One region of the Mycobacterium sp. NTMscope_MAC_12 genome, then DNA from elsewhere that is predicted to be linked to it. Evidence: predicted binding sites of a transcription regulator. Region 1 holds the regulator's gene; the other holds the start of a gene.

Region 1 (5,004 bases):
GAGGCGAACCGCAAGTACGCCACCTCGTCGAGATCACGCAACGGCCCCAGGATGGCCAGGCCGACCTCGTGGCTGGGGACCTCCGGGGAAGCCACGGCGCGCACGGTGTCTTCGACCTGCTGGGCCAGCAGATTCAGCGCGTCGTCATCCACCTGACGGCCCTGGCAGGCCCGTCGGACTCCGCTGATGACCTTTTCCCTGCTGAAGGGCTCGGTGACGCCGCTGCGCTTGACCACCGCCAGGACCGCGGTTTCCACGGTGGTGAAACGTTTTCCGCACTCGGGGCACGACCGGCGGCGCCGGATCGCCTGCCCCTCGTCGGTTTCGCGCGAGTCGATCACCCGGGAATCCGGGTGGCGGCAGAAGGGACAGTGCATGACCGCTCCTTCACCGTGCCGACAACGGGGTACCGCAGAACTTTGAGCGTACCTGTGCGCTGACCTGCGCGGCTAACGGAGCCGCCGTCCGCGGGGCCGCGCCACGCGCGCCGGCCGCGTGCCGGGCCGGACCCGTTGTCGCACAACGGCCGTCAGCCGATCGGAGCGATCAGCGTTTGGCCCGCAACCAGCGTCGGCGAGTTCAGGTCGTTGAGCTCACGGATGCGGTCGGCCACCTGGGCGGCCGGCGCGTCGGGCGCCACGCGGTGAGCGACATCCTGCAGCGACTCCCCCGCGTCGACCCGCACGACGGCGAGCCGGTTCGGTACGGGCGCGGCCGAATTCGTCGAGTCACCGTTGAGTACCTGCCCGACATTCGCGACGAGACCCAGCCACAAGGTGATCGCCCCGGCGGCCAATGCCAGACCGACCGTCGTCAGCCACGTGACGGAGCGCCTGCGGTGCGGGGCGACCGACATCGCGACCCCGGTGCCGTAGTAACGCGTCGGCGCGCCCGCCGGCCGTGCCGGCGCGGGACGCCGCGAGCGGGCCAGCCCGTCCCTGCCGTACCGAACGCCCTGCACCGGTCCGTTGATCGGGCGCCGAAGACTGCTGGTACGCGGCGCAAGCGTGTGGATGATTGTCATCTGCGTTCCTCCGGTCAACTAGCTCTCGCTCGTGTGTTCGACTCTAATCGCTCGTGTGTTCGAAACCCGAACATTTGAGCGAAGCGTGTCGCACGAGCAAAACGCTAGATCACGCCACCGACAACTCCGTCGGCCTCTACCACTGTCACGAGGCACAAATACCCGATCTCGGCAAGAGTTACACATTTGTGATTCGGCCGATGGCGGCGTCTTTCCGGCCACGGCGCGCCGGGGCGACACGCAAGTCGAACACATGTTTGATTCTTGTCGGCGGTGCCGTTACATTCAGTGTCATGGGCGACAGCAACGACACTTCCCCGAACGACACCGGCCCGGCCGGAGCGGGCGGCCGGCTGCACTCCGTGGATTCCGCGCTGACCGAACGGCAGCGGACCATTTTGAATGTCATTCGCGCCTCGGTGACCAGCCGCGGCTATCCCCCGAGCATCCGGGAGATCGGCGACGCCGTCGGGCTGACGTCGACGTCCTCGGTGGCCCACCAGCTGCGCACGCTGGAACGCAAGGGGTATTTGCGCCGCGACCCCAACCGCCCACGGGCGGTCGATGTCCGCGGCGCCGACGACGACGTGGCGGCGCCCGCCACCGAGGTGGCCGGGTCGGATGCGTTGCCAGAACCGACGTTCGTCCCGGTTCTGGGCCGTATCGCCGCCGGTGGACCGATCCTCGCCGAAGAGGCCGTCGAAGATGTGTTCCCGCTGCCGCGTGAGCTGGTCGGCGAGGGCACGCTGTTCCTGCTCAAGGTGGTGGGTGACTCGATGGTGGAGGCCGCGATCTGTGACGGCGACTGGGTGGTGGTGCGCCAGCAGAACGTCGCCGACAACGGCGACATCGTCGCGGCGTTGCTGGACGGCGAGGCGACCGTCAAGACGTTCAAACGCGCCGGCGGTCAGGTGTGGCTGATGCCGCACAACCCGGCGTTCGACCCCATCCCGGGCAACGACGCGTCCGTGCTGGGCAAGGTCGTCACGGTGATCCGCAAGGTCTAGCGACCGGCGGCTAGTCGGCCCTGGTGAAGCCGTTGGCCAAGGCGACCTCTTCGCTGGACAACCAGATCTCGGGGAGCGTGTCCTGGTACAGGTCGCTGCCCGGCGTGTAATACAGGCCGTAACGAGCGCTCGCCTTGATCGGGTAGCCGTCGGGCGCCTGGTACGGGTCGTCGAGCGGCAGATGGATGGTCGGACGCCCATCCGGGCCCGCCAGCCCGTTGTCCGCGCCGTCTTCCTCGTCCGCGGCGGCGTGCCGCCCGCCGGATCGCTGCGCCGCGCCGGCGGCGAAGGCCGCGGCCTCGGCGGCCCCGGACACGTCGGGCTCCGCCGTGACACCCTCTTCGGGTTCGACTTCCGCATCCAGCACGGCGACGTCGGGATACTCATCCTCGGGGCCGGCGGTTTCCAGGGCACCGGTCACGGCCTCGGCGTCCGGCGGGGTGTGCGGAACGGCGACGTCGGGATACTCGTCCTTTGCGTACTCGTCCTCGACGTAGCCGGCGTCCGCGTAGTCGGCGTCGACGTAGGCGGCGTCATCCGCGGTCTCGGACTCGGCGACCTCGGGAACGGCGTCGGTGTAGTCGGTGTAATCGGCTTCGGCGTCGGGATAGTCGGCCTCCGACAGCATCTCCTCCGACACGACGGGGATGGAGTCGGTGTCGATCGCGTCGGGGTCCTCCTCCTCGAGCCCGTATTCGCTCTCCGTCGGAACCTGACGCTGCCAGCTGACCCGCGCGGTGGCCGCGGCCTCCGTCGGCCGCTCGGGTTCGTGCGACCCGCCGAGCGCGAAATGCTCGCTCGCGAGGTCGGGTTCCTCCGGCCCCCAGGGCGCGTCGGCCGCGTCATAGCCGTGATCGGGCGCGTAGCCGGCGGCATCCTCGCTCCCGGAGCGACGCCGGCGCCATGCGAACAGCACCCACACCAACACCACCAGCAGCACCAGGACCGGTATCGCGGCCAGCCACCACCACGAATGCCCGCCGAATTTGTTGGCGTGGGACGGCATGGCCGCATTGCTCGGCTGGTTCTGACCCGACACCTGCAGTCCGCTCAACAACGGCGCCAGGTTGGACGGATCCGTGCTGAACGTGTTCTTCGCCCGGTTCCACGAAATCTTGCCGCCGGTGAACTGCTGGGAGATCACGTCGCCGTCCACGGCCTGGTCGCCGACCGGCGCCCCCAGTTTGCCGGCCGGACCGCGAAGTTTGTCCCAGGCGGCCTTCATCGCCCCGCGCACGACGAACGCGCCGTGCTCGGCGGTCCGGAAGATCACCGGCTTGTCGGTGGCCGAGAAGGTGCAGATCCGGCTGGAAGGACCGATTCCGCCGTCGGTTTCGTTGGTGACGGGGAAGCCGAGGTCGCTGCCGACAGGCCCGCCGAGCGACTCGTATTTGGACAGTATGTCGGTCTCGAGGGCGTTCGCACCGGTAGCCGGGGTGAAGAACACCTTGCCGCCGGCGAAGTTCTGGACGATGCCGTCACCGCCGATGGGGGTCTGCCCGCCCTGCTTGGCGCCCAGCGGTCCGTTGGGCCCCCCGGCCGCCCGCCAGGCCATGTTGATGGCCGCGGTGGGATCGATCGCGACCTGCAGGCCCTTCAACTGGTCGGCCAGCCCCGGCGGTTCGGTGGTGAACTCCTTGGTCTGCCGGTTCCACGAAAGCTGTCCGCCGCTGAACTTCTGCGAGGACACCTCGCCGTTGTAGGTCTCGTCGCCGACCGGCACACCGAGCACGCCGCCCGAACTGCCGAGCTTGTCCCAGGCGGAGTTGATGGCGCCGCGCACCACGTACGGGCCGTGCTCGGGCGTCCAGAAAATGACCGGCTTGTCGGTGGCCGAGAAGGTGATCACCCGGCTGTCGGGGCCGGCCAGGCCCGGCACTTCGTTGATGGCCGGGAAACCCAGATCGCTGCCGGCCGGCCCGCCCAGCATCTCGTATTTCTCCAGGATGGGCCCGTAGGCGAATTTGGCGCCGGTGGCCGGGGTGAAGAACATCTTGCCGCCGTCGAAGTTCAGGGCGAACCCGTCTCCGGCGGGGTAGACATCGCCCTTGCGGGGGCCGAGCGGGGACGTGTCGCCGCCGGCCTTTTCCCACGCGGCCATCATCGCCGCTTCGGCGTCGCCTATCGGGCTCGCGGTGGCGGCGGGCGCCAGCAATACGGCGGCCAGTGCTGTGGTCGTCAAGCTGACCAGCGCGCTTCCGATCAGCTTGCGCATGTGACCTCTGTGCACCTTCACCAAGCCTTCCAGCCTCCGGATACGGCTCTATCTGCGGCTATGCCCTTACCTGCATAACCGGCGAGCGGGCCGTTCTTCCGCGGGGAATGGACCCGCGCACGATCCGCCTTATCGCCGGGCTCGCACAACTTTGCTCCTGCCAACAAGAAATGCGAAGTCAAATCACGAATTTTACAAAAAGGGATACCACACCGATGTCGAAATGATGCCGGGCCACGGCCAAACCGCGACAAACCATGCCACCACCCCAGCGCCGTTGCGAATAGCGCACCGAAAGCCGATCGCGACCGTGGTCGTCGTGCACGACTTCCAAACTGCGGACTCGCACAGCGGAATTGCGCGCACCGAGGTTGCTGCTGGCGCACGAAGCGACCTCGGCGGCGCAGATAAAGGCAATGCCGTTACCGGCGACGGTGTTCGCCGCCCGGATGACGGTCCACCAAACGAAAGGCTATACCCCGAGGCCGCGGCCGATTATTTCCTTCATGATTTCGGTCGTGCCGCCGTAGATGGTTTGCACCCGCGCATCCAGATAGGCACGGGCGACCGGGTATTCGCGCATGTAACCGTAGCCGCCGTGCAATTGCAGACAGCGGTCGATCAGGTGCACCTGCTTTTCGGTGGAGTACCACTTGGCCATTGCCGCCTGTTCGGCCGTCAGCTTGTGGTCCAGGTGCAGGCGGACGAATTCGTCGACCATCATGCGCACCACGGTCGCCTCGGTCGCCAGCTCGGCG
Region 2 (5,004 bases), 620 kb from region 1:
TGCCCCGGCGGCGACGGCCGCGCCTAGATCGTCGCCGGGCCGGAACTCGGGCAGACCGGCGACGGGCAGGATCTCGATCGCGGCGGCGGTGCCGTGCTCGCCGGGTGGAGCGTTGTGGGTCACGGCGCCACCCCCGCCAGCTCCAGCCCGGCGCGGACCATCTCGGCGGTCGCCCCGGGGTCGGTCATCACCAGCGGCACCGAGCGCACCGCCACGCCGTCGATGTCGGCTGAGTCGCCTTCGCTCACCAGCCAGCAATCCAGGATGCCGGTGCCCCCACGCGCGCCGTAGTGGCGGCCGACGGCCTCGGCGGTGGACTCGACGCCGATCACCGACAGGCAGGCATCGGCCATGCCGCGCAACGGCTTTCCACCGATGATCGGCGAGTAGCCGACGACCGGGGCCTTCGCCGCGCGCAGCGCGCCGCGGACGCCGGGGACGGCCAGAATGGCGCCGACGCTCACCACCGGGTTCGACGGGGCCAGCAGGATGACGTCGGCGTCGGCGATGGCCGCCGTGGCTTCGGTTGTGGCGGCTGCCTTTTCGGCGCCGACGAAGGCGAAGCTGTGGGTGGGCACCTGGGCGCGGTAGCGCACCCACCACTCCTGGAAGTGGATGGCCCGCCGGCTGCCGTCGTCGGGATCGGTTATCACCACGTGCGTCTCGCAGCGGTCGTCGGTGACCGGCAGCAGCCGCGCGCCCGGTTGCCAGCGGTCGCACAGCGCCGTGGTGATCTGTGACAGCGGGTAGCCGGCGTTGATCATCTGGGTGCGCACCAGGTGGGTGCCCAAGTCGCGGTCGCCGAGTCCGAACCAGTCCGGCTGCACCCCGTAGCGCGCCAATTCCTCTTTGGCGTGCCAGGTTTCGTCGCGGTGCCCCCACCCTCGCTCCGGGTCGACACCTCCACCTAAGGTGTACATGCAGGTGTCCAAATCGGGGCAGACTCGCAGTCCGTGGATCCAGGCGTCATCGCCAACGTTGACGATCGCCGTCAGCTCGTGACTGCCGGCTTCCGTGTCTGGGCGCCGTAGCGTGTGAAATTGACCCAGTCCGAACAACTGTTGAACCCCCAGCAGGAAGCGGGCGCCGCCAACCCCACCGACCAGAACGGTGACCTTCACTTGAGCCTCACACAGCACGACAGTACTGCCCGTCGACAGCGCGGTGGCGGGCCCGTCGGGGCTGCCTCAAAGTTGGGCTTCCCCACCACTTGTGGGGAAGTTGGGGGCTATGTGATCGACACGCCGACGGCCCAAAGCAACAGAAACGCCGAAATTCGATCACGAGATGGTATGGAAATTCGCCGAAGTGCTTGACCCGGCAGATCAACCCGTGTCTAATCACATCAGTGTCATTTCCCGGTTGGCCGGCCGACTCCGGTGTCGCAGACCGAGATTCGATCACTTGTTCGAATTGTCTGTACATCAGAACAGTGGGAATCAAACACTCTCTCTCCAATCAAGCTGAGGAGGCGGACGACCGTATGTCTTACGAAACTTTTCGAGGCGCCATGGCGAGCACGCCGCACACCCCGATCGACTCGGCGCCGGACCGTCCCGCCCGGCCGCACCTGACCGTGGTTCCTGATGCGCCAGTCGCATTCGAGCCCGAGCCGTTGCCGGCGCCCGTCGCCGACCAATGGCAGGACCGAGCGCTGTGCGCCCAAACCGACCCCGAAGCCTTCTTCCCGGAAAAGGGTGGGTCCACCCGCGAGGCCAAGAAGATCTGCCTGGGCTGCGAGGTGCGCCACGAGTGCCTCGAGTACGCGCTCGAGCATGACGAGCGCTTCGGCATCTGGGGCGGTCTGTCCGAACGCGAGCGCCGCCGCCTCAAGCGCGGCATCATCTAAACGCCGCGCACCGTAGTTATTCGTCGTCGATCGTCGGATCGATGACCGACGGTTCAACGTCGAGATAGATGGCCACCTGGGCCACCAGGATCTCGTGCAGCAAGTCGCCGAGTTCGACTGTGTCCTTGGCCCTTCGCTCAATTGGCTTGCGGAACAGCACAATTCGCGCCCGCGTGGAGTTGCCGCGGATGTCGACACCGGCCGGGATCAACCTGGCCAGGGGGATCGGTCCGTCGGCGATCACCTCGGGTGGCCACTGCACGCTCTCGGGATCCTTGGCCGCGATCCGCGGAATCTCATCGACCGCCACGTCGAGCTCGGTCAGCCGGTCCTGCCAGTTCCGCTCGATGGGTTCGTAGGCCTCCAGCACCGCCATGTCGAACCGCTCGGCGCGGCTGCGCCACCCCGGCACGCTGGGGGGCAGCAGCGGGCCGCGCATCTCGCGCCCCCTGCGGAAGAGTCGATGGGTGACCGGTCGGCGCGGAGCCGATCCGTCCGAAAACCGATCTCTTCGCGGGGAACTGCGCGAATCGCCCACGCGCCGATGGTAACGGTTGCACATCGGCGCCCGTCCGGTTGCGCGTGTCCGGCGCTTGGGCGGCGTTTGTGCACGATAGCCTTTCGAACGTGAACGTTCCCCGTCGCTGTTGCCGGCCCGGGTGCCCGCACTATGCCGTGGCGACCCTAACGTTCGTCTATTCGGACTCGACGGCAGTCGTCGGCCCGCTGGCGACCGCTCGGGAACCCCATTCTTGGGATTTGTGCGTCAACCACGCCGGCCGCATCACCGCTCCCCGCGGATGGGAGCTGGTGCGCCATGCCGGTCCCCTTGTTTCCGAGCCCAATCACCCCGACGACGACGACCTTGTCGCGTTGGCCGACGCGGTCCGCGAAGGTGGTTCCGGGGAGCGCGGCGCGCCGTACGGCGGCACCGTCTCGCCCGTGAACGGCTTCGCGGACCCGCACATCCACCACGGCGGCTCCCAGGCCACCGCGCCCAGCAGCAGTGTGCTCGCCCCGCCGGAGCATCGGTCGGGGCGGCGCCGCGGGCATCTGCGCGTGTTGCCCGACCCGGCCGACTAGGCGGGTCCTGGCCAATCCGCCCGCACCGCGGCTCGTGTTCTCTTTCGCCCGATAGGCTGACGGCCAAGAGTTCACGTCGTCAGGAGTCCCGCATGTCTCGGCCCGCCGCGACTGTCCACCGTGTCGTCAAGGCTTACGACGTGCGTGGTCTAGTCGGCGAAGAGCTCGACCAGCCGCTGGTTACCGATCTGGGCGCGGCCTTCGCCCGCCTGATGCGCGCCGAGGGCGCCCGCCAAGTCGTGATCGGCCACGACATGCGCGACAGTTCGCCCACCCTGGCCGCCGCGTTCGCCGACGGCGTCACCGGCCAGGGTCTCGACGTGGTGCGCATCGGTTTGGCGTCCACCGATCAGCTCTACTTCGCCTCCGGGCTGCTGGACTGCCCGGGCGCGATGTTCACCGCGAGCCATAACCCGGCCGCCTACAACGGAATCAAGCTGTGCCGGGCGGGGGCCAAACCCGTGGGCGCCGAGAGCGGGTTGCGCGTCATCGCCGACGACGTCATCGCCGGCGTCGAGGGCTCCGCGGGCCACGACGGCCCGCCCGGAACGGTCACCGACCGCGACGTGCTGGCCGACTACGGGCAATACCTGCGGTCCCTGGTGAACACCTCCGGGCTGCGCCCGCTGCGCGTGGCCGTCGACGCCGGCAACGGCATGGCCGGTCTGACCACCCCCGCGGTGCTCGGCCCGATCGGCTCGATCACGTTGTTGCCGTTGTACTTCGAGCTCGACGGCTCCTTCCCCAATCACGAGGCCAACCCGCTCGAACCCGCCAACCTGGTGGACCTGCAGACGTTCGTGCGCGAGACCGGCGCCGACATCGGGCTGGCCTTCGACGGGGACGCCGACCGCTGCTTCGTGGTCGACGAGGGTGGCAACCCCGTGTCGCCGTCGACCGTGACCAGCCTGGTGGCCGCGCGCGAGCTGGGCCGCGAGATCGGCGCGACGATCATCCACAACGTGATCACCTCGCGCGCGGTGCCCGAACTGGTCAGCGAGCGCGGCGGCACACCGCTGCGCTCGCGGGTGGGGCACTCCTATATCAAGGCGCTGATGGCCGACACCGGCGCGATCTTCGGCGGCGAACATTCGGCGCACTACTACTTCCGCGACTTCTGGGGCGCCGACTCCGGGATGCTGGCGGCGCTGTACGTGCTGGCCGCGCTCGGCGAGCAGGACCGCCCGCTGTCGGAGCTGACCGCGGACTACCAGCGTTACGAATCGTCCGGCGAGATCAACTTCACGGTGGCCGACGCCGCGCAGTGCACGGAGGCGGTGCTGAGGTCGTTCGGCACCCGCATCCACTCCCTCGATCACGTGGACGGCGTGACGGTGGACCTCGGCGACGGCAACTGGTTCAACCTGCGCAGCTCGAACACCGAGCCGTTGCTGCGGCTCAATGTGGAGGGCCGCACCGCCGAGGACGTCGGCGCGATGGTCGCCCAGATCAGCGCCGAAATCGCCGCGCAGACGTCGCGCGCCGGGGCCACCCCGTGAACGCCACCCGGGCGGTCGATCTCGAAGACACCGAAGGCCTGCTGGCCGCCGACCGCGACGGCCTGCTGCGGGCCGCGTCGTCGGCCGGCGCGCAGGTGCGCGCGGTCGCCGCCGCGGTCGAGGAGGGCGCGCTGGACCCGCTGCGGGCCGAGGACCGTCCGCGCAGCGTGATCTGGGTGGCCGGCCGCGGCACCGCCGAGACCGCCGGGACGATGCTGGCCGCGACGTTGGGTTCGGTGACGTCCCAGCCGTTCACGCTGGCCGCCGAGGCGCCCCCGTGGGCGGGCCCGCTCGACGTGCTGATCGTCGCGGGCGACGATCCCGGCGACCCCGCGCTGGTCGCCGCCGCCGCGACCGGGGTGCGCCGCGGCGCGCGGGTCGTGGTGGTGGCGCCGTATGAGGGCCCGCTGCGGGATTCCACCGCAGGCCGCGTGGCGGTGCTGGCGCCCCGGCTGTGGGTTCGCGACGAGTTCGGGCTGTGCCGGTATCTGGCCGCCGGGCTTGCCGTGCTGCACGCCGTCGACCCGCGGCCCAGCATCGACCTGGGGTTGCTCGCCGACGAGCTCGACGCCG

Evidence for each region. The regulator LexA, encoded in region 1, represses DNA repair genes until DNA is damaged. The targets are predictions, from matches to a motif close to CGAACANNTGTTCG.
Region 2: a site for LexA is predicted at 1,398-1,411, ahead of cofD (2-phospho-L-lactate transferase). Genes of this name have one in related genera too.

What each region holds. Positions count from the first base shown of each region.
Region 1 is NZ_CDRJYY010000001.1:3,577,441-3,582,444, forward strand. Features, by position in the region: gene nrdR (transcriptional regulator NrdR) at 1-377, opposite strand, end outside; gene AC0KS4_RS16320 (LysM peptidoglycan-binding domain-containing protein) at 530-1,024, opposite strand; gene lexA (transcriptional repressor LexA) at 1,318-2,031, shown strand; gene AC0KS4_RS16330 (LGFP repeat-containing protein) at 2,042-4,246, opposite strand; gene AC0KS4_RS16335 (hypothetical protein) at 4,425-4,571, opposite strand; gene AC0KS4_RS16340 (acyl-CoA dehydrogenase family protein) at 4,719-5,004, opposite strand, start outside.
Region 2 is NZ_CDRJYY010000001.1:4,198,479-4,203,482, reverse strand. Features, by position in the region: gene AC0KS4_RS19350 (coenzyme F420-0:L-glutamate ligase) at 1-123, opposite strand, end outside; gene cofD (2-phospho-L-lactate transferase) at 120-1,121, opposite strand; gene AC0KS4_RS19340 (WhiB family transcriptional regulator) at 1,511-1,849, shown strand; gene AC0KS4_RS19335 (metallopeptidase family protein) at 1,866-2,288, opposite strand; gene AC0KS4_RS19330 (DUF3499 domain-containing protein) at 2,477-2,932, shown strand; gene AC0KS4_RS19325 (phosphomannomutase/phosphoglucomutase) at 3,025-4,431, shown strand; gene AC0KS4_RS19320 (TobH protein) at 4,428-5,004, shown strand, end outside.